One region of the Vibrio rumoiensis genome, then DNA from elsewhere that is predicted to be linked to it. Evidence: predicted binding sites of a transcription regulator. Region 1 holds the regulator's gene; the other holds the start of a gene.
What was found. Region 1 encodes CRP, which controls carbon source genes, mostly activating them, when cyclic AMP is high. Its sites were predicted from a motif close to TGTGANNNNNNTCACA; they were not measured.

Region 1 (16,115 bases):
CTTGCCCCAATTCTATCGCTAATCAGGTATTTCTTTATGTCTTCAACTTTACGCCCAAATGATCGCGCTGCTGATCAAGTTCGTCCGATTAAAATGACTCGTAACTATACGGCTTATGCTGAAGGTTCAGTATTGGTTGAGTTTGGTAACACCAAGGTGTTGTGTAATGCCAGTGTTGAAGAAAAAGTACCGGGTTGGTTAAAAGGCCGTGGTAAAGGTTGGGTAACTGCTGAATACGGTATGCTGCCACGTGCAACCCATACTCGTAACCGTCGTGAAGCTGCCAGTGGTAAACAAGGCGGCCGTACTATGGAAATCCAACGTCTGATAGCTCGTAGCCTACGTGCGGTCGTCGATTTAGAGGTACTCGGCGAAATGATGATCACCGTTGATTGTGATGTGATTCAAGCGGATGGCGGCACACGTACCGCTTCTATTTCTGGTGCAAGTGTTGCCTTGGCTGATGCGATTCAATCATTAATGGCTTCTGGTAAATTGAAGAAGAACCCGATGAAAGGTCACGTTGCTGCGGTTTCAGTGGGTATTCTAGGTGAGCACGCGTTATGCGATTTAGAGTATGTGGAAGATTCTGCTGCCGATACCGATATGAACGTGGTGATGACCGAAGAAGGTAAGATGATTGAAGTGCAAGGCACCGCCGAGGGCGAAGCGTTCTCTCGTCAAGAATTGAATCAGTTACTGGATTTAGCCGAGAAAGGCATTAACGATATTATCGCGGTCCAGAAAGCCACTCTGGCGGAATAGTTTGTTTTTATAGCTCCTCATTGAGGGGCTATTTTTTTGAGTACAATTTGAGTCTGTTACAGCTGAAATTGAAGATGAAACCCTCTAGGGACTAGACACTAGAAACTAGGGACCAAATAGAGATATTTTATGAAAGCATATCAACGTGAATTTATTGAGTTTGCCCTTGAGAAACAAGTTCTTAAATTTGGCGAGTTTACTTTAAAGTCTGGCCGTACTAGTCCGTATTTCTTTAATGCGGGTTTGTTTAATACTGGTCGTGATCTTGCGCGCTTAGGTCGCTTTTATGCGGCAGCTTTGGCTGATTCTGGTATTGAATTTGATGTGTTATTTGGCCCTGCGTACAAAGGCATTCCGATTGCAACGACGACAGCAGTAGCACTTGCCGATCATCACGATATCGATACGCCTTATTGTTTTAACCGCAAAGAAGCCAAAGATCATGGCGAAGGCGGTAATCTGGTGGGTAACCCGTTAGAAGGTCGCATTATGCTGGTGGATGATGTGATCACAGCCGGTACCGCGATTCGTGAATCGATGGAAATCATTAAAGCCAATGGCGCTGATCTAGCAGGCGTTTTAGTGGCCATCGATCGCCAAGAAAAAGGCAAAGGTGAGTTATCGGCGATTCAAGAAGTAGAACGAGATTTTGGTTGTGCAGTGATTTCGATCATTAGCCTCGGCGATCTTGTGACGTACCTTGAAGAGCAAGGTGGTAATGCTGAGCAGCTTGAATCGGTAAAAGCATACCGTGCGCAATACGGCATTTAAGCTTTATTATTTCAATCTTTGAAAGCCAATGATGTCAAAACCTGGAGGGAATCTCTCTCTGGGTTTATTTTTATTTACATGTGTAATTATTTTTATACACACCAATAAAACCCCATTCCAAGTCAATTTTGTCGAATGTTTAATCAATATCTCGACTTTTCACCTCGATTTACTTCTGATAAATGGTAATGTGTCAGCTAAATATTCCACTAGGTAAAAGACACACTCATGAGTAACTCAAAGGTTTTTGGCAGTACTTTGATTATTGCTGGCACTACGATTGGCGCAGGTATGTTGGCCTTGCCAATTGCTTCGGCAGGCTTAGGTTTTAGCACTTCTTTAATCATTATGATTGGGATGTGGGCGTTAATGGCCTATACCGCATTGCTCATGTTAGAGCTGCACCAACATGCTGATTACGATGCCACTCTACACACGTTAGCGAAACAATTTTTGGGTGACAAAGGAAAATGGGTGGCGACTTTTGCCATGCTCTTTCTTTTCTATGCACTGTGTGCCGCTTACATCGCGGGCGGTGGTGGTCAGTTTAATGAAAAATTACATAACTGGTTTGCTATTGATGTATCTAATGGTATCGGTACGTTGATTTTCACCATCATTATTGCTGCGATTGTGACGTTTGGTACCTCATCGGTCGACCGCGTTAACCGAGTTTTATTTACCTGCAAGCTCATTGCGATGGCCGTGATGTTGTTCTTCTTAACGCCCAATATTCAAGCGGTTCATCTACTTAATATGCCATTAGAGAAAGGCTTGATTATTGCTGCATTGCCTGTGATTTTTACCTCTTTTGGTTTTCACGGTAGCATCCCTGCGGTGGTGCGTTATTTGAACCTTGATATGCAAGCATTGAAAAAGGTGATGGTTTTCGGTTCTTTACTACCGCTAGTCGTCTACATCTTATGGCAGCTGGCCACGCTCGGTGTGGTTGAACAAGCCACGCTTTCACAAGCGGGTGATGTTACCGCTTTAGTGGGCACGCTTTCACAAGTGATTCATAGCTCGGTGATTTCACAAGTCGTTTCTGTCTTTGCCGACTTGGCGTTAATCACTTCCTTCCTTGGTGTGAGTTTAGGCTTATTTGAATTTTTAGGTGACAGCTTAAATAAGAATCAAAGCAAAGGTGGCCGTGTTGGTATTGCACTAGTGACATTTGTACCACCGTTATGTTTTGCGCTGTTCTACCCACAAGGTTTTATTATGGCCTTAGGTTATGCAGCGATTGCGTTAGCGATTTTAGCCATTTTATTACCGGTTGCGATGGTGATGCGTTCTCGAGTCCTAAACCAAGAGACTCAGTCGTTTACCGTTTCCGGTGGAACGCCAGCCTTAATGCTAACACTTGCCGTTGGTGTGGTGATTATTTCAGTTCAAGTTATGATCAGCCTTGGGATGTTGCCGGCAATAGGGTAATTTCGATATTCGTGTCTAGGACGCTAGGCTCGGGAGCTGAAAGAATTATTGACATTAGTTTGTCTCGCTGCACAATCTTCTCGGCTCTCGGCTCTCGGCTCTCGGCTCTCGGCTCTCGGCTCTCGGCTCTCGGCTCTCGGCTCTCGGCTCTCGGCTCTCATCTTTTTCGATCCACAAGCAGCGTAGCGCCCGAATAACGAAACTCGAATACTAAAAAAGCCACTGAACTTATCATTCAGTGGCTTTTAATTTTGTAACTCTGCTAAACGCGATGTAATGCTTAACGCGTGCCGTAAACCACGATGGTTTTACCGTGGGCAGAAATCAAGTTTTGCTCTTCTAGCATCTTCAAGATACGGCCAACCGTTTCACGTGAACAACCTACAATTTGACCAATCTCTTGACGAGTGATCTTAATTTGCATGCCGTCTGGGTGCGTCATTGCATCAGGTTGTTTCGCTAGGTTTAGTAGCGTTTGAGCGATACGACCGGTTACGTCTAGGAATGCTAAGTCACCTACTTTTTGGCTAGTGATTTGCAGACGTTTTGCCATTTGTGCAGAAAGACGCATCAAAATATCTGGGTTAACTTGGATAAGTTGACGGAATTTCTTGAATGAGATTTCAGCAACTTCACAAGGTGATTTGGCTCGAACCCAAGCAGTACGCTCTTGGTCTTCTTCAAATAGGCCTAATTCACCAATGAAGTCACCTTGGTTCAAGTAAGACAAAATCATTTCTTTGCCTTCTTCATCCTTGATTAATACAGCCACGGACCCTTTTACGATGTAATAAAGGGTTTCTGCTTTCTCGCCTGCGTGAATCAAAGTACTTTTTGATGGGTACTTATGGATGTGACAATGCGATAGAAACCACTTTAATGTTGGGTCAGTTTGAGGTTTACCTAGAACCATAATTTGTTACTTCCTCTACAAGGCTTGCTCAGTTTTGAGTCATTCATCCTGAGACCGGCTAAACTGGTCAAATAGAATAGGTGTTAATTGTTATAGCTACAAACTTTGTTGCAGTCGCCCTTCAATACTACCCCTTTCTAGAGCGGATTTCTTGACTTTGATCGGCTAAGTGTGGGGTTTTAGGGGATTAAACCGTGTTCAATGTCACAGAGTCGGCACTAAGTGTGTTCTGAGTAACACTTTTAGGCGATTTTTCCTGTTTCGATTAATTGATGGAGTAGCGGCTGAATAATTAATTCCATCGCAAAACTCATCTTACCGCCCGGCACAACAAGTGTGTTATGACGTGACATGAATGAACCTTCAATCATTGCGAGCAGATATGGGAAGTCAACATTCTTAATTCCACGCAATCGGATCACCACAAAGCTTTCATCCAAACTCGGTATGCCTTTGGCATTAAGCGGATTGGATGTATCAACGGTGGGTACACGTTGGAAGTTAATGTGAGTGCGGGAGAATTGTGGCGTGATGTAATTTAAGTAATCGTCCATTGAGCGCACAATTGAATCCATCACCGCTTCACGTGAATGTCCACGGTCTCGAGTATCACGGACGAATTTTTGAATCCATTCAAGGTTAACAATCGGCACCATGCCAATCAAAAAATCCACATGTTTGGAGACATTAACATCACCATCGACCACCCCACCATGTAAGCCTTCATAAAAAAGAACATCGGTATTTTCAGGTAGGTCCTGCCATGGTGTGAAAGTGCCAGGCATTTGATTGTAAGGAACGGCTTCATCAAAGCTGTGTAAGTAGCGACGAACTTTACCCGTACCTTCTTTGCCAAATTGATGGAAAAAATTAGCTAGAGCGGGAAAGTCATTCGCTTCAGGGCCAAAGTAACTGATGTGTTTACCTTGCTCTTTGGCTTTACGGATCGCGACATCCATTTCTGGGCGTGTATAGCGATGGAAGCTATCGCCTTCAACCCAAGAGGCTTTGATGCCCATCATATTGAACATTTTTCTGAAGGTTTCTGAGGTGGTGGTCGTTCCTGCACCTGATGAACCCGTTACTGCAATAATGGGATGCTTTGCCGACATGATAATCCTTTCTTTCGACTTAAATATTGAGAGATAGTGTAGATGAATGATCCACAAGAATAAATAGCGGCACCATTTGACCGCTTTTTCACTAGCTCAACTCATTGATGGATTTGATATCGACGCTCTCATGCAGTTCAGAGAAAACAATCGCGACACTGCCTGATTTTAGTTGTCCCTTCACTTGTTTGATCTTGGTTTCAAGCGAGGTTTCTTGCATACCGTAATCGGTACCTTCACGTAGGATAAACTCTTTGATTAAGTTATCGAGTGTATCAGGATCGATGTCTTGCCATGGAATGATCATTTATGAGCTCCAGAAAACCACAGATTCTAAAGAATTGCAGTTGAGGTTAAATAGGTTGGCGATAGCCAAGTGGCATGGTGAAGTCAGCAGCGTTATCGCCCAAGTAAGGATGATTATCTACCCAAACACTAGAGGTGGTGCCTTAGCGGTACGCTTTTAGTGTTCCTTTGTCCTAACCCAATGCATCACCGATTTTAATTGGTAGACCCATTGCTTGTAGGGTGATGAAACTGGCCAGAAGTAAGGGAATATATTTTGTAGATGGCATGAAGATTAGCCTTTAATTTTCTATCTTATAAAAAATGGCTGACAGGTGTGGCGCGCCTAGTTTTTGACAATAAAGATGAGTCATTGGTTGGCTCGTTCTTGATGATAGATCAAGATGATTAATACAATGAACAAGATCGGATTGTTGTTGGCGTTCTAATTGTAATTCAAATTGCAGTGATTCACGATAAAGTGTATCAGGTAAGTGAGGTTTGGCTTTGCGGCGGTAATCTCGAAATTGTTGCAATAGGGTTTCAGTTCGCTCAATCGCGTTATCTAATTGTTCCCATTGCTGTTCAGAAAGGCTCAATTCATGTTCATCGAGCCATTTTAATAATAAGACTAAGTTAACCTTGCCTTTATGCCGGTTCTGTAAAACTAAGCAAGCTTCTTTTATTTCACGCACGCCGTAATGTTGCAAACTAAATTGCCATAAGCGTTCAAAAGTTAAAGGCAGAGGGTTATATTGCGTCATTATTGATTAAGAGATTCCAATTCTTCTTGCAAGGCCATCCATTCCATTTCAACGTCTTCTAACTGAGATTTACTGGAGGCTTGCAATGTTAATACTTCGGTAAGCTTAGCCTTATTTTCATCTTGGTAGAGAGAAACATCGCCAAGTTGTTCTTCAGCATCGGCTAATTGTGCGCTCAGTTTGTCCATTTTTACTTCGAGTTGTGTCAGTTTTTTGCGAATTGGTGCACTTTGTTTACGTAATTCTGCTTCAAGTCGCTTTTGTTCTTTACGGGCTGCGGCGCTATTTTGACTTGGTTCCGTCGTGCTATCAGGCTGTGCGTCTTTTTTATCTTGCTTTTGTTGTTCGGTAAGCCATTTGTAGTAATCCCCTAAATCACCATCAAATGGCACGACTTGTTTGGCGTCGACCAGGTATAAATCATCGGTGGTAGCACGGAGTAAATAGCGGTCGTGACTGACGATGACCATCGCACCTTCAAAGGTTTGTAGTGCCATGGTTAAGGCTTGACGCATATCTAGATCAAGGTGGTTAGTGGGTTCATCGAGCAAAAGTAAATTCGGTTTTTGCCAAACGACTAAGGCGAGAACGAGGCGCGCTTTTTCACCACCTGAAAATGGTGCGACTTTATCGAGCGCTTTCTCACCGACAAAGCCAAAGCTGCCTAAGTAATCACGTAGTTGCTGCTCTGTATGATTGGGCGCTATCTGCATCATGTGTTGTAAAGGGGTTTCTTCAGGATGCAAGGTTTCCAATTGGTGCTGAGCAAAGTAACCAATTTTCACGCCTTGAGAGTAGGTTAAATCACCACTTTGTGGATTGAGTTCGCCGGAAAGCAATTTAATAAGCGTCGATTTACCCGCGCCATTACGACCAAGTAGGCCAATACGGCTACCCGGAACGAGATTTAATCGAATATGTTCTAGTATTAAGTTATCACCGTAACCTGCCGATACTTGATCCATCATCATGATTGGGTTCGGCAGAGCTGCAGGTTCTCTAAATTCAAAGCTAAATGGGTTATCAAACTGTGCGGGGAGCACTTTTTCCATTTTCTCTAGTGCTTTAATTCGGCTTTGGGCTTGACGAGCTTTAGAGGCTTTGTAGCGAAAACGATCAATATAGCTTTGCATGTGCGACATTTGTTTTTGCTGCTTGGAATACATCGCTTGTTGCTGCATTAACTTTTGCGCACGTTGATTTTCAAATGATGAATAATTACCGGTGTATTCGTTGAGTTGTTGATTTTCAACATGAATAATGCGGCCCACGATGGGATCAAGAAAATCACGGTCGTGCGAAATTAAGATTAATGTGCCAGGGTAGTTTTGTAGCCATTTTTCTAACCACAATACGGCATCTAAATCTAAGTGGTTGGTGGGCTCATCGAGCAGGAGTAAATCCGAGCGACAAAGTAGGGCTTGAGCAAGGTTCAAACGCATGCGCCAACCACCAGAGAATTGGGTTAGGCTCCATTGCATTTGTTCTTGACTAAATCCGAGGCCATTTAATAATTCTGCGGCGCGAGATTTGATGGTGTACCCACCAACCGTTTCGAGTTTGCCGTGTAACTCAGCCACTAAGGTACCGTTGTCGGCTTGTTCCGCTGCTGCAAGATCTTGCTCTAATTGACGATATTCACGATCGCCATCAATCACATAGTCTAAAGCGGCACGCTCTAAAGCTGGCGTTTCCTGAGCAATCCAAGCCAGTTCCCAATGTGCGGGCATTTGGAAATTACCAGCATCAATGGATAATTCATTTTTCAGTAAAGCAAATAGCGTAGACTTACCACAGCCATTTTTCCCCACTAGGCCGACTTTATCGCCAGGATGAATAGTGGCTGAAGCTTGTTCTAAAAGTGGCTTACCACCACGAAGTAATTGAATGTCTGAAAATGTAATCATAGAAGTCTTATTTTAGGCATGAAAAATCAGAAAATGCAGCGGCTTGAATATTAGGCGTTTCAAGGATAAATGTCGATTATTATACGATTTACGATATGATGATTTTATCCCTTTGCTTTATCGCGATGAAGATTGACTGAATCGGTTTTGGGCGTTTCAATCGTTTAAGGGGTAGGCAATCAGGAGGTTACTTGCCTAAAGCTTAGAGACAAGGTTTTTATATCTTGTTTGAATAGAGAGTCATCGATGTCAGGGAGTCAGGATGTCCGATATAAACCAGCATGTAAGCACGCCAACTCAAAGTGACGATAACTGCGCACAATCACCGCGCGTTTTAGTTATTTATGCTCACCCCGATCCCGATAATTCCATTGCTAACCAAATGCTATTGAAGGCAGCTCATGGCTTGCCTCATGTCACCGTGCATGATTTATATGCCTGTTATCCTGATTTCTTTATTGATGTGGCTTCAGAGCACCGTTTGTTGCTGGAGCACGATGTGATTGTCTTTCAGCACCCGATGTTTATGTATTCATGCCCAGCCTTAATGAAAGAATGGATGGATACGGTATTAGGGAAAGGGTTTGCCTTTGGGAAAGGGCGAGCATTAAAAGACAAATACTGGCGTAGTGTGATCACAACGGGAGGGTCGAAAGAGGCCTTTTCGGCTCAAGGGTATAATCAATATCCTTTGGAACAAATTTTGCAGCCTTTTGAGTTAACCGCAAAACTGTGTCAGATGCATTGGGTTGAACCTTTGGTTCTTTATTGGGCAAGAAATGTAGCGCAAGCGGTGCGTGTTGAACATGCGCAAACGTATCGCTCCTGGTTGTTGAATCCACTGAAAGATAGTCAATAGTACAAGGAAGGATTATGGCATCAACAATTGATTTCTTAGAAAGCGGCGTGGTATTTCTTGCCGCCGCGGTTGTCGCGGTTCCTTTAGCGCAACGTTTAGGTTTAGGCTCGGTGTTGGGGTATTTATTGGCGGGTATAGTGATTGGTCCTTGGGGGATGGGATTGATTAGCGATGTTGATAGCGTGATGCACTTTTCTGAACTTGGGGTGGTGTTATTACTGTTTCTGATTGGCCTTGAGTTAAACCCCAAAAAACTCTGGCAAATGCGTATGCCGATTCTTGGATTGGGCGGTGCGCAAGTGGTCGTAACAACCTTGGTTATTTCGGTTATTACCAATACGTTTGGCATGAGTTGGCAAAATAGCTTAGTGATAGGGATGGGGTTAGCACTTTCTTCGACGGCAATTGCACTACGAGTGATCGAAGAACAAGGCTTGGCAGGAACCGAAACGGGTCAGTCTGGTTTTGCGGTTTTACTGTTTCAAGATATTGCCGTGATCCCAATGTTGGCGGTACTTCCTCTATTAGCTGGTAATGTTGGCGGTGATTGGCTCGACGCCGTTTGGATGATTGGTGGTGTGGTGGGGCTATTAGTCGGCGGTCATTATTTATTGCGTCCGATTTTTCGTTATGTAGTGATGAGCCGGGTACGTGAACTGTTCACGGTGGCGGCGCTGCTGTTGGTGATTGGTATCTCCGTTATCATGCAACAACTTGGGTTATCGATGGCGCTTGGCACATTTTTGGCGGGCGTACTGTTGGCCGAAAGTGAATATCGTCATGAATTAGAAAGCGCGATCGAACCATTCAAAGGTTTGTTGCTGGGTTTGTTTTTTATGTCAGTAGGCATGGCGGTGAATCTTGGGTTACTGACTTTGTATCCCATTAAAATTTTGGCGGCGGTCGTCGCGTTGGTCACCATAAAAGGCTTTATTCTTTACTTGTTGGCTCGTTTGATGGGCACTCGAGCAAAAGCCCGTAGCCGTATGGCGGCAATTTTAAGCCAAGGTGGTGAGTTCGCTTTCGTATTATTCACAGCGGCGAAAGGTCATGGCTTACTTGGCGCAGAGGTGAGCTCATTCTTATTAGTTGTGGTGAGTTTATCTATGATGACCACCCCCTTGATTTTATTAGCCCAACAAAAATGGTTTAACCGTACGATTAACGATACGGAGAGTATGCAATCGGATGTAGTGAATGAAGAGCCCAAAGTGATCATTGCGGGTTTTGGTCGTTTTGGCCAAGTTGTGGGGCGTTTGCTGTATGCCAATAAGATCCGTATCACGGTATTAGAAAGTGATGCGAGTCAAATTCAATTATTACGCAAATTTGGCTACAAAGTGTATTACGGTGATGCAACTCAACTTGATTTGTTACGTGCAGCTGGCGCCGAACAAGCAGAGGCGATTGCTATTTGTACGGACTCTCCTGATGAAGTATTGAAAATTGCAGAGTTGTGTAAACAGCATTTTCCTCATTTAAAGATATTGGCGCGTGCTCGTAGCCGGGTTGAAGCCTATCAATTGATGAATATTGGCGTGACGCTATTTTCTCGTGAAACCTTTTTAGGGGCATTAGATCTTGGGCGGCAAGTCTTGACGCAATTAGGTATGCATCCATACCAAGCGAAGCGGGCTGAAGCGCATTTTCGTAAGCTCGATACGACAATGTTAAAAGAGCTATTACCTCTGCACATGGAGGATAAAGATATGGGGATTCGAGCCAAGGAAGCACGTAAAGAATTAGAAGAAATTTTTGACCGAGAGATGGAAAGTGATCGCCAAGCTCAACAGCATTGGGATTAACTAAGCTCATGGCTATGAAATAGGACCGTTATGAAAACCAAGAAACGATTTATTGCCGGCGCTAAATGCCCGATGTGTAAACAAAGTGATAGTTTGCGTGTATGGGAAGAAAACCAAATTGAAGTAGTGGAGTGCGTTGAGTGTGATTATGTGGAGCAAAAGACGCCACAAGCAATAGAGCAGAGCGTGCACGGGACTGAGCAATTAATTGGTATTTTTAAACCAGAATAGGGTTGGCTAAGCGCCAGATCTTAATAAGATTTGTAAAATAATCCATTAATATCGATTGAAATCTGCTTAGCTTATCCCCATTATCTTGCACATAAAGATTAAGTGCTCACACATTCTCACGCTTAATCTGAATTTGGAGCGAATATGAAAATTGAAAAAAACGTTGTTGTAAGCTTGGCGTATCAAGTAAAAGTTGAAGATGGTGTTGTCGTTGACCAATCAACGGTTGAAGCACCGTTAGATTACCTACACGGTCACAACAACCTGATTACTGGCCTAGAAAATGAGCTAGAAGGTAAAGTCGCTGGTGATAAATTCTCAGCAACGATTGCTCCAGAAGATGCTTACGGTGAGCACAATGAAGGTCTAGTTCAACGTGTTCCTGCTAACGTATTCCACGGTGTAGATGAAATTGAAGTGGGTATGCGTTTTCTAGCGGATACTGACCAAGGTCAAATCCCTGTAGAAATTACTGAAGTGGATGGCGATGAAGTTGTGGTTGACGGTAACCACATGCTTGCTGGTCAAACATTAACATTTGATGTTGAAGTTGTTGCCGTTCGTGCTGCGACAGAAGAAGAAATGGCTCACGGTCATGTACACCAAGCTGGTGGCCATGATCATGATCACGATGGCGACTGTTGTGGTCATGACCACGAAGAGAAAAAAGAAGGTTGTGATGGTAATGGCGGCTGTGGCTGCTCTCACTAATCTTTAAATAAAAAACGCCAGCGTCTAACGTTGGCGTTTTTTATTATGCAAACAATCAAAGCAACAGTGTGCACTAGTAATGAGGCGGTGGTGTTTCTTCTGATGCATCGGCTAAGTTAGAGGCATCTAGATTTTTCACTTTACCGACCACGAACTTCATTTGATCTTGTATGCGAGTGAGCTGCATTTGTTGCTGACTTAACGCATCATTTAGTTCGTTGATGGTTTGTTCTTGGAAGGCTACCTGACATTCTAGATCATCAATTCGTTGTTTTAATTCGTGGGTCATATTATCTGAATGCATGTTGTTCACTATTTGGTTATTCAATACAGGTCGTGATGAAACACGATCGTTTCAATATGGAGTGGCGGGATTATACCTGAAATATGCCACTCTGTTTATCATTGATTGAGTGAAATCATTCGGTGACAAATACAATACACTTCATATTTTATTAATATATTCACCAATAGTCAGGCTTATTTTATGGATAAAAATGAACTTTACTGAAAAAATACAGTCAGCTAACAATAGCTTAAATTAAGCCCGTGATAGTGTTAATGTACACCAATCGCATAGGGAGTTGCTTGGCTATAGAGCTACGACAGTTCTAAGATATTAATAAAATAAATTTTTATACATCATAACGATGGTTTGCCATCATGCTGGAGAATTTAATGAAATCGATTTTTAAAGTATCATTGCTTGCAGCCACTGTTTTACTTGCAGTTGGTTGTCAGAAAGAAGAATCAAAAGACGCACCACAAGCAGCAGCAAAAGCTGAACAAACTCAATCAGCGGCAGCTTCTACTCTATACAAAACGGATGACGAAAAAGCGGCATACGCAATTGGTGTTTCTTTCGCTAACTACTTAAATACTAGCATTGAGAAGCCAGCGGAAATCGGTATCAACCTAGATAAAGATATCGTGTTAAAAGGCATTGAAGACGTATTTGCTAATAAGGCAAGTATGACAGAAGAAGAAACTCATCAAGCACTTCAAGAACTTGATAAGCGCGTTTCTGAAAAAATGAAAGCGCAAGCCGCTGAAAAATCAGCAGCAGCGAAAAAAGCCGGTGATGATTTCCGCGCTGAGTTTGCTAAAGAAGATGGCGTGAAGAAAACTGAATCAGGTATTCTTTACAAAGTTGAGAAAGAAGGCGACGGCATTTCACCAAAAGCAACGGATACTGTTGTCGTGAACTACGAAGGTACATTGGTTGATGGTACTAAATTTGATAGTTCATACGATCGTAAAGAACCGGCTACTTTCCCACTTAACCGCGTAATTCCTGGCTGGACTGAAGCGGTACAGCTAATGAAAGTAGGTTCTAAATATAAAGTTGTGATCCCGCCAGAGCTTGCTTATGGTGAACAAGACACTCCAACTATTCCTGCTAACTCAACATTAGTATTTGAAATTGAGTTAATGTCAGTGAAATCAGCAGAAGCACCAAAGGCGCCAGCTGCTAAATAATTGACTGGATAGATTTGATTTAGGCTCATCAGTTTGATGGGCCTTTTTTACATCTAGCGTTTTATTTCAGGTTATTGCACAGAAAAAAGTCGGGCAATTATTTGTTCCAAATCATCATATTGAAGTTAGAACGGTGTCTCTTTCAAATTTTCTGATAAACTTACGTTAATTTGTTTAATTGTTCAGCAGTGTTTATAAACTGTTTTTTATCGGAGTAGAGGTGAGTGTGAGTCAATCTGAAGTTGTGCATTCTGAAGCATTATTGGAAATGGAGTCAGTTCATGTGATGCCCTTTACTGAGCACGATAAGATCATTCTTCACTCTTATGAAGCGGTGGTTGATGGATTAGCGAGCTTAATTGGCAACTATTGTGAAATCGTACTTCATTCTCTAGAAGACCTGAATACGTCAGCCATTAAAATTGCTAATGGTGAAAATACTGGGCGTCAAGTGGGGTCTCCCATTACCGATTTAGCATTGAAAATGTTGAAAGATATCGAAGGATCTCAGCGTAATTTTTCACGATCTTATTTCACTCGAGCGAAAGGTGGGGTATTGATGAAATCAATTACCATCGCAATTCGTAATGGTGATCAGCGAGTGATCGGGTTGTTATGTATCAACATCAATTTAGATGCTCCTTTTTCGCAAGTGCTTCATGCCTTTATGCCAACTGCAGAAGCCGAAGAAGCGGCTTCGTCGGTAAACTTTGCCAGTGATGTTGAAGAGCTGGTGGATCAAACAGTAGAGCGCACAATAGAAGAAATCAATGCTGATAAATCGGTGTCTAATAACACTAAAAATCGTCAAATTGTGATGGACTTGTATGACAAAGGAATCTTCGATATCAAGGATGCGATTAACCGTGTTGCAGAACGTTTAAATATCTCTAAACATACGGTTTACCTCTATATTCGCCAACGTAAAATTGAGGATGGCGAAAAGTGAGCCAATCTGTAACTGAGCCTGAAAAAATGCTGACTTATACTCTGGTTGTTAATGGTTCGGTCTACGGCAGCCAATCTGCTCGTAACGCTTATCTATTTGCTTGTGCATTGCTCGAAAAAGGTCATCAATTGGTAAGTGTGTTTTTCTATCAAGATGGGGTAAATAATGCTTCGAATTTGATACTGCCAGCTAATGATGAATTTGATCTGACGAAAGCATGGCAAGCATTAAGCTTTCAGCATGGTATTCGCCTCGAATCTTGTGTCGCCGCTTCATTACGCCGGGGCGTTGTGGACGACAATGAATCAAAAACACACGGCTTAACAAGCCGCAATGTAGCAGAAGGTTTTGAGCTGGCTGGCCTTGGTGGGCTAGCCGAAGCCATGTTGGTACAAGATAGGGTGGTACAGTTTTAATGCGATTAGGTTTTGTATTTCGTTCTTACCCTCATTCAAGTGCTAAGGGAAGAGAAGGGCTAGATGCTTTACTTGCAGCATCGGCTTATTGTGACGACATTGATGTGTTTTTTATCGGGGCAGGGATAACGCAACTGCTGAAAGAGCAACACCCAAGCAATATATTGTCGCGAGACTACATTGCGGCTTTTAAATTACTTGAACTCTACGATATTGAGAATGTTTTTGTGTGTCAGGCATCATTGCTTGATTATCAAATCACGCCAGAAAACTTACTCATCGAGACGACATTACTCAGTCATCAAGAAATAGCGAAAAAGCTACAACATTGCCATAAGATCATGACGTTTTAATTAGGATTGGTTCGATGCTACATATTATAAAAACACAATCAGGATTAGACGATGCGATCCCCTTGATCCAACCTGATGATGATATTTTACTGGTTGAAGATGCCGTCTATGCACTTTTTCGCCAATCTAGCCCACTTGTTGACTTGAAAGATCAAAAAGATCATTGTTGGGTGCTGAAAGAAGATTTATTGGCTCGTGGTTTAACGCTATCGACCCATGGTTGCTTTCAATGTATTGATTTTGAAGGTTTTGTTTTTCTTACCGAACAGCATTTTCAATCCATCACGTGGGATTAGATATCACTCACTGATGACTTTCTTCGTTGTTTAAGAAAAAAACTCAGTAGCAGGATTGTATATTTCTTGACACATCCCCCCTTGATGCATAAAATTTCGCGTCCTTATTTCTCGCTTCATCCAAATGTTGCTTGGAACTAGGATTAGATTTTTCACAAGCTTATTTTCGTAAATCAGGAGCTATTTAATGGCAACTATTAACCAGTTGGTACGCAAGCCACGTGCAAAGCAAGTTGTTAAAAGCAACGTGCCTGCGCTAGAAGCGTGTCCACAAAAACGTGGTGTATGTACTCGCGTATATACTACTACTCCTAAAAAACCGAACTCAGCATTACGTAAAGTATGTCGTGTTCGTTTAACTAACGGCTTTGAAGTTACTTCATACATCGGCGGTGAAGGTCACAACCTTCAAGAACACAGCGTTGTTCTAATCCGTGGTGGTCGTGTTAAAGATTTACCAGGTGTGCGTTACCACACCGTTCGCGGCGCTCTTGACTGTGCTGGCGTTAACGACCGTAAACAAGGTCGTTCTAAGTATGGTGTTAAACGTCCTAAGTCTTAATAGCTCTCTGTACTAACAGAACAGCGTTAAGTAAGGCCAAACACTAAATAATTGTATTTTGATAAAACTGAAAAGTTTTGGATAACCTGAAGAAGACAACGGAGAAACATCCATGCCACGTCGTCGCGTAATAGGCCAGCGTAAGATCCTTCCAGATCCTAAATTCAAATCTGAATTGCTGGCAAAATTTGTAAACATCCTTATGGTTGATGGTAAGAAATCAACTGCTGAAAAAATTGTTTACACTGCACTAGATACTATGGCTGAGAAATCTGGTAAAGATCACTTAGCTGTATTTGAAGAAGCTCTTGAAAATGTTCGTCCTGCGGTAGAAGTTAAATCTCGCCGTGTGGGTGGTTCAACTTACCAAGTACCTGTAGAAGTTCGTCCGGTTCGCCGTAACGCTCTTGCTATGCGTTGGTTAGTTGAAGCTGCGCGTAAGCGTGGTGAAAAATCTATGGCACAACGTCTTGCAGCAGAAATGCTAGACGCGTCAGAAAACA
Region 2 (16,115 bases), 550 kb from region 1:
TAGTCGGCTTATTTCGTCATAATGGCGTGATGATTTTGTGAAAGTGCACAAAAAACGCTTAAGAGGCTAGATGAAAAGCTTGCTTTAATGCTTTCAAATAATCTTCATCTCGGCACATGCTTTTACCCGGTTCATCTGAAATTTTCGCAACCGGTTTACCTTGGCAGGCGGTGAGTTTGAGTACAATGTTGAGGCTATCCACATTGGGAATGTCGCAAGTTAATTTAGTCCCAATACCAAAGCTGGTTTGCACCCGATGAGCGAAGTGTTGATAGATCTCGATGGCTTTGGTTAGGGATAAACCATCTGAAAAAACCAGCACTTTCGAGCTCGGATCGATACCTAGCTTTTGATAATGCGCAATGGCTTTTTCTCCCCACTCGATAGGATCACCACTGTCATGGCGTAAGCCGATAAACGTATTGGCCAGTGTTGGTGTAAAGTCGCGTAAAAAGGCATCCATGTTAATGCAATCGGTCAGCGCGATGCCTAACGTATCAGGGTATTCTTTTATCCAAGTATGCAAAGCCAATTGTTGAGAATCGGCAAGCTCTCCGGCTAATTGCTGGTGGGCTTGAAACCATTCATGGGCTTGAGTGCCAACCGGCTTTAATCCTTTTTTGAAGGCAAGGTAGTAGTTTGATGTGCCATCAAATTGAGGGAAGTGTTCAATTAATTGATCGACAATACTGGCCTGCACCGCTTTGGAAAAACGGCGACGGGTGCCAAAGTCGATTAAGGAAAATCCAGAGAGATCTAAATCAGGGGCACTTTGTTTTAGTTGAGCAAGTTTGTGGTGCAAATGCTGACAGGCTTGCTCAACGCTGGCTTGCGGATAACGACTGCGTCCTCGAATTTCACTGATGATCGCTAAGAGTGGAACTTCCCACAAAATGACATCCAACCATTTACCACGAATGGTAATGGCGAGTTGCTCACCATCTTGACGTACTTCAATGTTGCTTTGCTGAAAACGAAATGATGTTAAATATTCAATGTAGTCCGATTTAAAGAAGGGCAGCTTAGCAAGATAATTTAATTCTTCAGCTTGAAATTGTAGCTGACATAAGTGGCTAATTTGTTCCATCACTTCATCAAAGTACGGTCGTAAATCTTCTTGGCTCCGGCAGTGAAATTCTGCCACCACATCAACATCAGGGTATTGATGAAACACCGCTTGTTGCATGTGTAGCTTATAAGCGTCGGTATCAAGTAATGATGTGATAATGGCCGACGAGGGCTCAAGGTGATGGGATGCTACAGTCATAACTACTATTTGATAATGAGGTAATCCGAGTAGTGTACCTGATCTTCACCTAATTGAAAAAGCGCAGAAGAAGGAGAGCGGTGGAGAGCTTAATAAGTATTTGGCCTATGATGATCTAAAAGCTTTTAGATCATAGTAACCCTTCCTTGTTTTGTATAATAAAAATCCCGCCATAATGACGGGATTTCAATAGGTTAGTTTGTACAGCTTTTTTCATGCTTAGGTTGTATGGTATTTGGCCTACCATAACCTTAATACTATTTTTGCTGTTAACAACAACCTTGTCATTTCAAATACCAAGACAATTAGTTATTTGAATGCAGCTCGCTATTTAACTCAACCGCAGACTTATTCGTTAAGCATTCAATCTTGCCAGTGACTGAGTTACGACGGAATAGTAGGTCTGGTTTACCAGCTAAATCGCGCGCTTTCGCCACTTCTACTTCATTACCTGAAGCATCAAGCATCGTAACTTTAGTGCCCGCTGTGATGTAAAGACCCGATTCAATCGTACAACGATCACCCAGTGGGAAACCAAGACCTGCGTTGGCACCTAGTAGGCTGTTCTCGCCAATAGAGATCACCACTTTACCGCCGCCTGATAGTGTACCCATGATGGAAGCACCACCACCGATGTCAGAACCTTCGCCAACCATTACACCGGCTGAAATACGGCCTTCAACCATGCTGACACCAGTTGTACCAGCGTTGAAGTTGATGAAGCCTTCGTGCATGACAGTGGTGCCTTCGCCGACATGTGCGCCAAGACGTACGCGAGAGGTATCAGCAATACGTACACCGGTTGGAACAATGTAATCGACCATTTTCGGGAACTTATCTACGCAATCGACAGTTAGTGTTTCGCCATTTAAGCGAGCTTCAATTTGACGGCTTGCTAATTCAGGAAGATCGATCGGCCCTTGGTTAGTCCATGCAATGTTGTGCAGTAGACCAAAAATACCATCAAGTACGATGCCATGTGGCTTCGCTAAACGATGAGAGATCAATTGAAGTTTTAGGAAGCCTTCAGCGACAGAGCTTGGTTGCTCATCTTTAGCAAGAACAACTAATACCAGTGGTTGAGAAGATTGCGCGGCTTTTTCGGCAAAATCAGCATTCGCAATGTCACCATTTGCTGCAAATGCAGTCGATAGTTCACCAGCAAGCTCATTGCTGATTTCAATCGCTTGGTTGCCTTCTGAGTATCCTGAAACCTGCGCAATTGCTGCAACAAGTGCATCTGATGGGTTTAAGACTGGGCTTGGGAAAAATGCTTCGATGATTTTACCATCACGGTTTTTGGTAGCCGTACCAAAGGCAAGTGCGAAATGTGCCATTTAAAAATCTCTCCATATAAAGTAAAGGGTAAACGTGTATTTACCGATTGAATTGCAAATGTTGTCTCCAATCATAATGATTGCTAGCCAGTGTGGAAAGGCTTGAAGGGAAAATAATCAGCATTGAACTGCATTATTATTCATGTTTTTTGTCACTCTTCGGTCTTTATTGGAGGATTCACCCCAATAGGTAGAAAATAGACTCCGAGTTCTTGTTGGAGTATTTTTGCGACGGCTAGATAAAAAGCACAACAACCGCATAGGATCCCAACCAAACTTGCTATCACATTAATAGATGGCGATGGAATAAATTGCTGCAGTGCTAGCAGGAGATACAACACGGCTAAAGAGGTGAAAATGGCGAAATCCATCAAGCTTAATTGGCGAGCGATGATAGCCATGATGCTCGTAAATATTCCCCATAACAGGAAATAACAGCCAACCAAGGCTGTCGGAGGAGTTAGAGAGATATTCATTAAAGGAAATAATAAAATCCCAACATAAGATAGCCAATAGAGACCATAGGCACTAAACGTGATCCCAGCAAAAGTATGACCTTGTTTGTACTCGACCAGCCCGATAAAAAGTTGAGTCCCACCTCCAAAAATAAGTGCCATTGAAATGATTAATGCATTTAATGGAAATAACCCGAATCCGTGCAAGTTCACCAATATACTGGTCAAGCTAAACGCAAATAGCCCTAATGGCGTGTAATCAATAGAAAAGGATTTCATAGAGTGAGTGGATGAATAATTAAACTGTGAGAATAGTAATAGCACTCTAACAAAGAAGTGTGAATGATTGCATTCAAAATTGTACACAATGGTTAGGTTTCGTTTTCGGGAAGATCAATTAACGGTATTAATATCACTTCCCATTCTATTTGCTACTTACGCTGCTTGCTCTAAAGCAGGAGGCGTTAAGTAATATTGCCAAACGTCATGATATAGGCTTAGTGATTGATTTCTAAGCTGATTGACTTTCGATTTTTCAAACTCATTGAGATTTCGATTTTCGATCATCGCGGTACGCTCAATGTGCTGAATTTTTTCATAAAGAACGTGTTCCTCACCACTTTTAATTTTAGCAATTTCATCTAAATGGAATTGCACTTCGGCGATAAGGCCAGAATGGGGCATTTGAACCAGTACCTTTAGATCGCGATAACCAGAAGGTGCGGGGGTTTTAAAACGATTTTTGACCTGTAGTACGCTTGCTTGCTGGTGAAGTTGTTGATAGGCCCTAACCAGGCTTGGTAAATCTTGCGCAACAATGGTTGCCCGTGCTAAATCGGTAATTCTATCCGCTTGTCCGTTGAGTTTTTTCTCGACTTTTTCTTTTGCTCGCTGCTGAGATTTTACGCCAGCAAAGGCTGGTTGAGTGTGAGTATTTAAGGCAATACTTTTACACAGCACTTCTAATTCATGTTGAGCTTGTGGGGCTTGTGAATAGAGATGGTCAAAATTACCAATAGGCTGCCTGAGCGTATCGGAGTGAATATCTGGAATACTGTATAAGCCACTGAGAGAATGTTTAAAGGCTTGAGGACACGATTGATTGATTTGTGGACGGGATTGCGATGATTGTACTTGATTCAACTGAATAGCATACGCCGGGGTGCGGCTGAGTAGCAGCAACATGATTGTTGTCGTACGTAAGAAAAACTTCATAAGCAACCTCTATCAGACAATAAAACGGGGAACCTAAAGGATATGTTTTGTCTTGGTGCGAATAAATTTTCTATGTTCAACGACTATTTGGAAAAACGAGAGTGAGAAAACTGTCGTAAGCTAATCGTGTTGAATCAACGCTGATACTTACAATAGCAGAGTGTAAGTCGAGAAGATGTTATGGAAGTTTCAGCTTTCGGTATTAATTGTGAATTAACCGTAAGGGAATGTAAAAACAGCCAGTTGCTATGGGGCTAACTGGCTGTTTCATTTGTATAGTGAAGTACAGGCTTATGCTGCTTCGCTATCTTTATCTGTGCTTTTCGGCGCTTTGGCTTTTTTTTCTGTAGGACGACGTTTAGCCCCTAAAGCGAATAATACTTCATCTTTATTTTGTGCAAGATACATAGATAACTCTTCTTTTTGGTTATCATCTTCAATGATCTTGCTGCTTTCTAACAAAGTGAATAGTTCGTCCGCCATATCCAACATTTTGTCATAAGCGTCAGCTTCAGCCTTGGAAGTAAAAGTCATCTTTTCTTCTCCGTTGCGTTCCACCACGTACTTGACGATTACAGCCATGGTTATCCTCGTATGCAATTTTTTGAATGTATTTAATACCAACGTTTATTACTGGTATAACTGTTTTTTTATACAGTTAATTTTGGTAAATGTCCAGCAGTTATCGTTTTTGTTATGCGATGCTAGATTGAAGTGAGCATTTTCCAATCAGTACAAAATTGCATAAAGGTTTTCAGTAATGGGCTTTGGTATTTTTCTTTGTGTACCAGTAGCCAAAAACGACGCGTCATATCGAGTGGTACTTTTAACTCAACAACCCGATTATCTCGAATGGCCGATTGTGCCGCTAAGCGAGATAGACAAGCTAAACCAAGGTTGGCCGCAGTGGCATTGATAATGGCTTCCGTAGTATTGAGTTGGAATGACTCTGTCCATATTTCAATCCGTGGAGCGACGGTACGTAAGAAAAATTCTCGAGTTCCCGAACCTGCTTCACGTAGTAACCACTGGGTATTTTCCAAATCGCCAGCTTTGATTGAGCCTACTTGGGCGAGAGGGTGATTGGGCGCGCAGACGATACACATTTCATCTTGGTTCCAAGGCCGCATTAAAAGTTGGTCGGATTGTACTTTTCCTTCTACCAATCCTAAATCGAGCTCGTAATCAGTCAGCTTTTCACAAATCAAACTGGTATTGGAGATTAATAAGCTTTGTTGCTGATGCTGTGAGTGTCGGCGAAAGTCTCGCAGCAAATAAGGTGCAACTTGGTTACCTATGGTATCACTGGCACCAATTTTCAATTGACCATGTAGAGACTGATCAAACTGAAACATGTGTTGAATGTCTTCACTACGGTGCAGAAGTTCATCGGCAAGGGGTAATAAACGTTTGCCTTCTTGATTTAAAACCAAGCGGTTATTGACACGATCAAACAGGACATGACCTAGTTGCTTTTCCAGTTCCCCTAAAGACAAGCTCACGGCGGCTTTAGATAGAAATAACTTTTCAGCTGCCGCGGTTAAGGTTTTGTGTTGAGTCAGTGCGGTGAATACTTTGAGTTGTTTGAGTGTCACATTGGTCGCCATAGTGGATCTCGATTTATGTTTTATTTATTTAAACGGTTGTTAAATATAATTAGATATATTTAAACATTGTGCAAGGTTATTATGTGCTCATTGGTTACTTTTACCCTGTGAGGCAATGATGAATCAGACGATTAAGACCCGAATTGCTGGCGCTCCAACTCCTATGGCTGGACTGGCTTTAGGTATCGCGAGTTTAGGATGGTGCTGGGAAAATGCCTTGCCACTTAATGGTTATGCTCAACACTGGAGTGCTGGGATTGCTTCGGTTTTATTAGTTATTTTAACGATTAAGTTTATTTTTCATCCCAAATTGATTGCCAATGATATCGCGCATCCTGTTGTCGGCAGTGTTGTTCCTACATTCTCAATGGCAACAATGGTGGTATCAAGTACTGTCGGGCATGTTAACCCTGTTTTGGGCGATAGTTTGTGGTTATTCGCGGTAGGGCTGCATATTATTTTCTTAGCCGCATTTATTTACCATAGAGCAAAAGAATTTAAAGTTCATCACATGGTGCCGAGTTGGTTTGTACCGCCGATTGGTATCATTGTGGCAGACGTTTCGTATTCAGGTAATCCAACACTTTCTTGGATTGCGTATTCCGTATTGGTGTTTGGTATTGCCTGTTATGCCGTTATGCTACCGATGATGATTTATCGTTTTATTTTTTGTCAGCAAGTACCCGATGCGGCGAAGCCAACCTTGGCCATTATGGCCGCACCTGCAAGCTTATCACTGGCGGGTTATTTAACCTTTACGCCTGAGCCGTCTTTGTTATTAGTGATGAGCTTAATGACGCTTGCGCTACTGATGACAGTGCTCATTTATTTAGCGTTTTTTAAGTTGTTAATGTTGCCTTTTAGTCCCGGTTATGCGGCTTTTACGTTTCCTATGGTGATTGGCGCCACCGCGCTATTTAAAACGGCGCATTGGATGGCGACGGTGGAGGTCTTAGCCCAATATCGGGAGTCGATTCAATTATTGGCGATGGGGGAGCTTATCGTGGCAACACTGATTGTGGCGTATGTCGCGTTGCGTTATTGGATGTTCTATCGCCCACATCAATTACTTGGGCTGCCAACAAGAACCATCGATATAAATAATAGAGTTAATAATCACTAATACATTCGGTTAAACAATTTCAACCCCCTAAGGCACTTATGCTAATCTGTGACTATCTGAGCCCTGTAGCGTGAGTGCCTTGTGTTTACTGTTTACCATTCCAATCAAGTTGATGTTTTAAAGTCTCTACTGGTTGAGCTGATCCGTTTAAACCCGCTAGAGAACCCATTCCAAGCGGAACAAATTTTGGTGCAAAGTCCTGGTATGTCGCAGTGGCTGAAAATGGAGCTTGCCAAAGAATTTGGTGTCGCGGCGAATCTCGAATTTCCACTTCCCGCGACCTTCATTTGGAATTTGTTTACCCAAGTTTTACCTGATGTTCCTAAGCGTAGTGCATTTAATAAAGATGCGATGACGTGGAAGTTGATGCAAATTCTGCCTACTCAGTTAGAACAGCCTGAATTTTCGCCATTAAAGCGCTATTTAGAATGCGATGACGATCAATCAAAACGTTATCAATTAGCCGAAAAAATTGCCGATATTTTCGATGGCTATTTAGTGTATCGTCCAGAATGGATCGCCGCCTGGGAAGCAGGGGAAACCGTTAATGAATTGGATGGCGAGCATCCGTGGCAACCTATTTTGTGGCAGGCTTTATACGATCAAACCGTTTCGCTAGGTCAGTCGCCGTATCATCGTGCCAATTTATATGAACACTTTATTGATATGCTGCAAAGCTATGTCGGCGACGTAAGCCAACAAGCCAACCTGCCTAAACGTTTATTTGTGTTTGGTATTACCGCATTACCTCCTCGTTATATGGATGCGTTGCATGCTCTAGGTGAACATATTGATGTGCATTTAATGTTTACCAACCCTTGCCGTTATTACTGGGGCGAAGTGCGCGATCGTAAATATTTAGCCAAACTGGCCGCGAAATCCCGTCAAATTGTCCATAGTGAGCAATCTTCAGCTTGGCTGAAAGGCACGATAGAGCAAAATGCGCTGACAGAATCACAAACCTTGCACACTAAAGACGCCGTGGGGAATAGTTTACTTGCCTCAATGGGGAAATTGGGGCGCGATAATTTGTATTTATTGTCTCAGCTGGAAGCGAATGAAATTGATGCATTTGTCGAAATTGAGTCCGACAGTTTATTACACGCGATTCAGCAAGATATTTTAGAGTTACGCGAGCATCAAGACGACGACTTATCGGCGACAACGAGCGATTATAAACCCGTTGTTTTACCTGACGATACTTCAATTCAATTGCATGTCTGTCATAGCCCGATGCGAGAGGTGGAAGTATTACACGATCGCTTATTGGCCATGTTTGATGCAGACCCAGATTTAAACCCTCGCGATATTATTGTGATGGTGGCCGATATTAATGCCTACAGCCATGCGATTCAGGCAGTCTTTGGTAATGCTGCAGGTGAGCGCTATATCCCTTATTCGATTTCAGATCGCAGTGTTGATCAAGAAAACCCAATTCTCCAAGCCTTTATGCGTTTGATGTCGTTGCCAATGCGCCGCTGCCAAGCCTCGGAACTGCTTGAGCTACTTGAAGTTCCCGCCGTGATGCAGCGTTTTGCGATCAATGATGATGAGTTTGAACGTGTGACGCAATGGGTGCAACAGGTTGGAATTCGTTGGGGGTTGGATGAACAAACGGCTGCGCAATTTGACCTTCCTAGCCATAAACAAAATACCTGGCTATTTGGTATTGAACGCATGTTATTAGGCTATGCGATGCCTGAATCCGCAGGGCTTTATCATGCTGGTGATGATGTGATTGCCGCCTTTGATGAAGTACAAGGTTTAGATGCCGAACTGGCGGGTAAATTAGCCAGTTTTGTTAGCCTATTGCAGCAATATCGAGACCGGTTGTCGCAAGCTCAACAATTTTCGACATGGCAGCACTATTTGCTGTCGATGTTAGATGATTTTTTTGTGGTAGAACTAGAAGGTGAAGTGATTCTGGGGGCTATTCGAGATTGCATTCAGCAACTGAGTGAGCAATTGCACGATGCTGGATTTGAGCAAGATGAAGAAATTTCCCCACAAGTGCTTGAGCAATATCTGCAAAACCACCTGTCGAATGCACGAGTTAGCCAGCGTTTCTTAGCCGGACAAGTGAACTTTTGTACCTTGATGCCAATGCGCTCGATTCCTTTTAAAGCGGTGTGTTTATTAGGTATGAATGATGGGCTCTATCCACGTAGCGTGGCGCCCGAAGGTTTTGATCTGATTAATGGTCGCACACGTCAAGGCGATCGTTCACGCCGTGATGATGACCGTTATCTTTTCTTAGAAGCATTGTTATCTGCTCAACAATATTTGTACATCAGCTATGTGGGGCGATCCATTCAAGATAACAGTGATAAAGAGCCATCAGTGCTGGTGGCGGAATTATTAGAATATTGCCAGCAAAACTACACACTTTCAGAACATCAATCGCAGCCGAGTGATGAGTCTGGACAAGCATTAGTTGATCATTTAACGCATGTGCATCCTTTGGTGCCGTTTAGTGTACGTGCGTTTGATGGCAGTGATGCCGCGCTCGCCAGCTACGCCAAAGAGTGGTTGCCTGCCGCTCAACAAGCCAGCCAAGAACCAAGTAACCATGTTGCCCCGTCATTTATCCAATCGTTAGAACCTTATTATTTACAGTTGGATAAAGAGTCGAATGGTCAATATTGGCTAGAGTTGCAAGATCTACTGCGCTTTTGGCGTTTGCCAGTGAAGTACTTTTTCAATCAACGATTAAAAACCTATTTAGATATTAGCCCGCTATCGGTTAATCAAACGGACGATGAGCCTTTTGCGCTGAATGGCTTAGATAACTATTGGTTTGGTGAAAACTTACTTGAGCAATGGTTACAATCTTCGATGCCGACACTAGAGGAGTTTGATGAGTGCGCCAACGCGTATTTACAACAGCACCAAGCGAAAGGTCAATTACCGCTCGCCGGGTTTGGTGAACTAGCGGCACAAAAATTACAAGCCAATGTTCAGCCATTGGCCGCCGGTTTATTGCCTTATTTAGCAGGGTCTAAAACTGATGTGGAAATCTCACTCGAGTTCGAATTAACGCTCGGTGAATATAAGCAAACCCATCACTTAGCAGGTTGGCTGACTGGACAATATCAACAAGGCATGTTGCGTTATCGTAGTGGCGGAATTCATAGTGCGAACTTATTAGGGTATTGGATAGAACACTTATGTTTAAATGCAAGTGGGCACTCACTACCTACTCATTTATTTGGCGTGCGAAAAGGTCAAGTTCAGCAATTAGAGCTACAGCCTTTAACCTCAGAACAAGCCAAGCAACACTTACAATCTTTACTGGAAGCCTACTATCAGGGGATGGATGAACCATTATGGTTTGCTCCGAAATGTGCTTTTGCGGGCATCGAGCAAGGTTATGATAAGCAAGGGCAGTGGCTTGGTTTTGAAGATCAAGAAATCAAACAAAAAGCTTATCAGGCAATGGAAAACACCTTCAATGATAATTTCGTTTCAATGGGAGAAGGAAGTGATCACTATATTCAACGAGTTTGGAAACAATGGGATCATGAGCTTGCTGAATCATTAATACAAAAAGCTGAGCTTTGGCTGCGCCCGTTAATAGAACATTGCCAAGATCACAGTGATGACGAATAACATAACGTTTATCGTGGTTAAAAAGAAACGCCGCCAGCAAGTCATTATAAGTGTAGGGCGCTTGCTGGGCGGCGGAGAGTCGAGGTAATGGTTTTGTTTCTGTCTACTTTGGGCATTTTTTCAGTATTAAAACTGGGGTCATTGTTAGAAGCGAATCCATCGCTAAAACAACAAATAATGCCGTAGATCGTTATTAGATTATGTTTGCATTAAGCCAGTTAAACGTGAGTGGCTTGATGTGGCGGGAATAGTAAGCCGATAATGCAGTAAAAAATGTGAGTAAATTCTCACTATCAATTTTGTTTGGATACTTGAAGGCATTGATCGTACAAAGTGAGAATGTCCTCACGAAAGAGCAATCAGCCTATCCATTGAAAGACCAATTTTATTAGGACAACCTTAATGGCGCAATCTCTCAATAGTATGACTTTCCCACTGCATGGCGCTCGTTTGATCGAAGCCTCCGCCGGTACCGGGAAGACGTTTACCATTGCCGCTTTATACTTACGCTTATTGCTTGGGCATGGTAAAGAGGGGACGGCGCATCAAGTGCCATTAACGGTTGATCAAATTTTGGTTGTGACATTTACTGAAGCGGCAACCGCAGAGTTACGTGGCCGAATTCGTCAGCGTATTCACGAGGCGCGTATTGCATTTGCACGAGGAGAAACCTCAGACCCTGTGTTAGCTCCGTTATTGGCTGACACGCCGAATCAGCAAGCCGCGATTGAGATCTTATTGCAAGCAGAACGCCAAATGGATGAAGCGGCGATTTTCACTATTCATGGTTTTTGCCAACGAATGCTGACGCAAAATGCTTTTGAATCTGGCAGCCGCTTTCAAAATGAATTTATTACTGATGAAAGCCAACTTAAGCTACAAGTCGTGAGTGATTACTGGCGTCGTCATTTTTATCCATTGCCGACGGTATTAGCAGCGCAAATCCAATCATTATGGAATAGCCCTGAGTCGTTATTGCATGAAATTGGCAACTACCTCTCAGGTCCAGCGCTAAGTTTTCCAAGGATTAAACTCGATGTCGATTTACCGGCACTTTATCAGCAGCACCTAGCTCGAATCGAAAAAGTGAAATCACTTTGGAATGCGAGCCGTAGTGATTTGTTTAGCTTGATTGATAGCTCGGGGATTAAAAGAAACCCATACAACAAAACGCGTTTACCGGCTTGGCTTGATGAAGTGCATGAGTGGGCAGCAAGCGATCGAAATGATGGTCAAATTTGCGATAAGTTGATTCGCTTTTCACAAAGCACATTAACGTCTGCCACTGATGCGAAAAAAGGCCCGGTCGCAGAGCATGCGGCATTTGTGGCGATCGATGAATTACTCGACAACCAGCCTGAGTTTGAGCTGATTTTTAAATACCAAGCGATTCAAGGTTGCCGTCAGTTATTGGCACAGGCTAAGCAGCGTCAGGCTCAACTTTCCTTTGATGATTTATTGAGTCAGCTTGAGCAAGCGATAGTGCAAGATGAGGAAGGTTTGTTGACTGGCCGTATTCGTCAGCTTTATCCAGTGGCGATGATTGATGAATTCCAAGATACCGACCCTCAGCAATATCAGATTTTCCGTCAAATTTACTTGGATTCGCCGCAAACTGGTTGGTTTATGATTGGCGATCCGAAGCAAGCGATTTATGGCTTCCGTGGCGCCGATATTTTTACTTATATTCAAGCTCGTAACGAGGTAACGGAACATTACACTCTGGAGACTAACTGGCGCTCAAGTAATACGGTGATACAGGCGGTAAATGGTATTTTTAGCTTTGATGAGCGACCATTTTTATACGATGCTGATATTCCATTCTTGCCAGTCAAATCCAGTCCTAATGCTGACAAGATGCATTGGACGGTAAACGGTAAAACTCAACCAGCCATTGGATTGTGGTTATATCAACCGGACATAAGCCAGCCCGTTGCCGCGCAAGATTATAACCAGCACATGGCACAGCACACGGCTTACCAAATCCATCATATTTTGAGCGCCTCTCAGCAACAACAAGCGCTATTTATTGATAAAAAATCCCAAGCGCATCCGATTCAAGCTGGTGATATTGCGGTATTAGTACGCACTGGTCGAGAAGGTAAATTGATCAAAGAAGCATTGGCCAATCAAGGCATTGCCAGCGTTTATCTGTCTAACCGTGATAGTGTGTTTGATAGTGAAGTGGCGCAAGATGTATTGCGATTATTGATGGCGGTGGCTAATCCCAGCGATGAATATTCATTACGTGCGATTCTCGCCAGTGATCTGCTTGCATTGAACATGGCGCAGCTCGATCAGTTTAATTATGATGAAAATGCTTGGGAAAATGCGGTTAATGAGTTCGAGCAATACCATCAATTGTGGCTAAAGCGTGGCGTGTTGCCAATGATGCGCGCGATGATCAGCCAAAGACAGATTGCTGAGCGTTGGTTATTGGAAACTCACGGTGAACGTAAATTAACGGATTTACTGCATTTATCCGAATTGGTGCAGCAGGCCAGCTTGTCGCTCGAAGGGGAAAGCGCATTAATTCGTTGGTTGGCAGAAAATATTGAGCAGCATGATGGTGAAATTAGCGATCAAACTCAGCGTTTAGAGTCTGAGCGAAATTTGGTGCAAATCATCACCATTCATAAATCAAAAGGGTTGGAATACGATCTGGTGTTTCTGCCTTTTGCCAATAATTTTAAAGCGGCAAAAGTCGCCAAATATTATCAAGCGGATAAGCAGCAAACCATTTTAGATTTATCCAAACCTGATGACGGTTTAGCGTTGGCAGAAAAAGAACGCTTAGCTGAAGATCTGCGTTTGCTTTACGTCGCACTCACGCGTGCCGTTTATGGTTGTATTATTGGCCTTGCACCACTCAAAAAAGGCAATACTAAAAAAGATGAATCGACCGCGCATTTAAGTGCCCTTGGTGCAATCCTTCAACATCATCAAGCGAAAGAAAGTGCTGGTTTAATGGCCGCTTGTCAGCAAATGTGTTCAGATGTGAGCAGTATTGAGCTCATCGACTTTCCAAATGAACCAACAGAACGTTTTGCGCCACTAGAAAGCGAGCTACCTACTTTGCAAGCCAAGCGTTTTTTAGCGTCAATTGATCGTCAATGGCGTATGACCAGTTACTCCAGCTTGGTGAAACAAGGCCATCATGCCACGCACTCACAAGAGGTCAGAACCGCTGATTTTGATGTCGCCATTGATGCACAAAAACCGATTGATTCCGATGCTGCCGAGCTCAAATTGGCACAAGATCTCCATTTTATACCGGATCTCGAGGAAGAAGTCCTTGCGGATCCTTGGTCAATGTTTGAATTTCCACGCGGAGCAAGGCCCGGGACTTTCTTGCATACCATTTTTGAGCGAATCGAGTTTACTTCTCAAGCGGACAGCCCTGAAAATACTCAAGTCATCACTGATTTATTGCAACAGGAGCAATATGATCTGCAATGGCTACCCGCCATCCAAGTCATGATTCGCCAAGTGATGCAAACGCCTTTAGATGGGCATGAGCTGCGTTTAGGGGACAAAGGACCGAATCAAAGATTGGTGGAAATGGAATTTTTACTGCCGGTTGAATCTTTACTTGCCAGCCAACTGAATCGCTTGGTGAAAGATCATGATGAGCTGTCTCAAGTGGCGGGTGATTTGGGCTTTTTACCGACCAAAGGCATGTTAAAAGGCTTTATTGATTTAGTGTTTGAGCATCAAGGTAAATACTATATTTTGGATTGGAAATCGAATCATTTAGGCCACTCTATTGAGGACTATCATCCTGAAAATCTGAAACATGCGATGATTGATCATCGTTATGATTTTCAATATCAAATTTATGCTTTAGCACTGCATCGTTTCCTGCAAAGTCGACTTGCTGATTATGATTATCAACAACATTTTGGTGGTGTGTATTATTTATTTTTACGTGGCTTTGCTCAATCAGGCGAAACGAATGAGCAAAGCAAGCAACCAGAACAAGATACGTTATATGGCGTATTTTCTGTTAAACCGAGCGAAGCGTTTTTGCAACAGTTTGACCGTTTATTAGATGGGGAGTCGGCATAATGACACACACGATTAACTCGTCGATTGTCGAACCTAATTCAGCACTCGATCTGCTTTTATCACTCGAAAAACTTGGGGCGATACGCGCAATTGATGTTCAGTTTGCTCGCTTTATTCATCAGCAATGTCTACTCGGTCATCATGATGAAATTCTACCTTCTCGTTTGCAAGCGGATCATATTGCGTTACTTGCCGGTCTTGTGAGTTATGAATTTGGCCGAGGCCATATCTGTTTACGTCTGCGTGATATTAATGTCAGTGAAACGTTATCGTTCACGTTCTGGGCAAGACAATATCCAGAATTGAAGGCTCGCTTTGCTGATTTGCTATTTCAATATAATGAAATGGATTGGTTGGAGTTGGTTGAGCAATATGTCGGGCTGGATAGCAGCGTCATTGGCGTTGCTTGCAAAGAATCAACGGACTTACAAGCACGCCCTATGATGCTTGAGCACGACCGACTTTATCTGACTCGTTATTGGCATTATGAAGCGGAAGTCGCGAAGGGGTTCATGGCAAGAGCGAAAACATTGTGTGTTGAGTCAGATGCTTTTTCTGCCATGAAGCAATCATTAGAGGATTTATTTGCCCGAGATTACACCTACCTTTGGGATGCACTACAAAGTGGTGTGCACAATAGCCCGACTGAGCGTCAACGCTTGGTATGTGAAATGCTCGATGTGGTCAAAACGGATAAATTAGATTGGAACCGCATTGATTCGGTGATCGTTCAGGCAAATCAAGTGACGCAGCTTGAAGCATTAGACACTTTGGTTCCTTTATCGGTTTGTTTGAATTGGCAAAAAGTAGCGGCGGCGGTGGCGCTAACCCGTCAATTTTCGGTGATTTCCGGTGGCCCTGGAACCGGTAAAACGACCACGGTAGCTAAATTATTGGCCGCTTTGATTGTTCAATCTCAACAACTGACAGGAGCACACCATTCTGTTCAAGCACCCATCATTAAATTGGTTGCCCCTACTGGTAAAGCGGCGGCACGTTTGACTGAATCGATTGGATTGGCGATTGAGCAATTGCCCGTGAGCAATCAAATTAAAGCGATGATGCCATCTCAGTCGAGTACCATTCACCGATTGTTAGGCGCAAGACCGAATACGGTGGAGTACAAATATAATCAATCGAATCGATTACATTTGGATATTTTAGTGGTCGATGAAGCATCAATGGTCGATTTGCCTATGATGTTCCGATTACTGCAAGCGCTGCCGAGTCATGCGCGTTTGATTTTATTAGGCGATAAGGATCAGTTAGCGTCAGTCGAAGCGGGGGCGATTTTAGGCGATATTTGTCAATTTACTGCTCGCGGCTATCAAGCTGAATTTGGCCAGTTATTATCTGGATTAACCGGTTACCAAAGTCTCGTTGAGCCTCAATCAGCGGTTAAAGCCAATACAATTTCGGATAGTTTGTGCATGC

Region 2: recB (exodeoxyribonuclease V subunit beta) is a predicted target of CRP. The motif match lies at 10,888-10,903, and genes of this name have one in related genera.

The regions. Positions count from the first base shown of each region.
Region 1 covers NZ_AP018685.1:292,877-308,991, forward strand. Annotated here, with positions in the region: gene rph (ribonuclease PH) at 37-765, shown strand; gene pyrE (orotate phosphoribosyltransferase) at 895-1,536, shown strand; gene VRUMOI_RS01310 (aromatic amino acid transport family protein) at 1,765-2,970, shown strand; gene crp (cAMP-activated global transcriptional regulator CRP) at 3,251-3,883, opposite strand; gene VRUMOI_RS01325 (phosphoribulokinase) at 4,126-4,995, opposite strand; gene VRUMOI_RS01330 (YheU family protein) at 5,087-5,302, opposite strand; gene VRUMOI_RS01335 (TIGR02444 family protein) at 5,583-6,047, opposite strand; gene VRUMOI_RS01340 (ABC transporter ATP-binding protein) at 6,044-7,951, opposite strand; gene kefG (glutathione-regulated potassium-efflux system ancillary protein KefG) at 8,214-8,810, shown strand; gene kefB (glutathione-regulated potassium-efflux system protein KefB) at 8,825-10,615, shown strand; gene VRUMOI_RS01355 (YheV family putative zinc ribbon protein) at 10,646-10,846, shown strand; gene slyD (peptidylprolyl isomerase) at 10,991-11,557, shown strand; gene VRUMOI_RS01365 (SlyX family protein) at 11,631-11,861, opposite strand; gene fkpA (FKBP-type peptidyl-prolyl cis-trans isomerase) at 12,236-13,036, shown strand; gene VRUMOI_RS01375 (helix-turn-helix transcriptional regulator) at 13,305-13,985, shown strand; gene tusD (sulfurtransferase complex subunit TusD) at 14,012-14,401, shown strand; gene tusC (sulfurtransferase complex subunit TusC) at 14,401-14,754, shown strand; gene tusB (sulfurtransferase complex subunit TusB) at 14,769-15,050, shown strand; gene rpsL (30S ribosomal protein S12) at 15,238-15,612, shown strand; gene rpsG (30S ribosomal protein S7) at 15,725-16,115, shown strand, end outside.
Region 2 covers NZ_AP018685.1:843,995-860,109, forward strand. Annotated here, with positions in the region: gene pncB (nicotinate phosphoribosyltransferase) at 59-1,267, opposite strand; gene dapD (2,3,4,5-tetrahydropyridine-2,6-dicarboxylate N-succinyltransferase) at 1,573-2,604, opposite strand; gene VRUMOI_RS03885 (acetate uptake transporter) at 2,757-3,338, opposite strand; gene VRUMOI_RS03890 (RelA/SpoT domain-containing protein) at 3,495-4,274, opposite strand; gene VRUMOI_RS03895 (YebG family protein) at 4,566-4,856, opposite strand; gene VRUMOI_RS03900 (LysR family transcriptional regulator) at 4,979-5,881, opposite strand; gene VRUMOI_RS03905 (TDT family transporter) at 6,000-7,004, shown strand; gene recC (exodeoxyribonuclease V subunit gamma) at 7,086-10,613, shown strand; gene recB (exodeoxyribonuclease V subunit beta) at 11,016-14,681, shown strand; gene recD (exodeoxyribonuclease V subunit alpha) at 14,681-16,115, shown strand, end outside.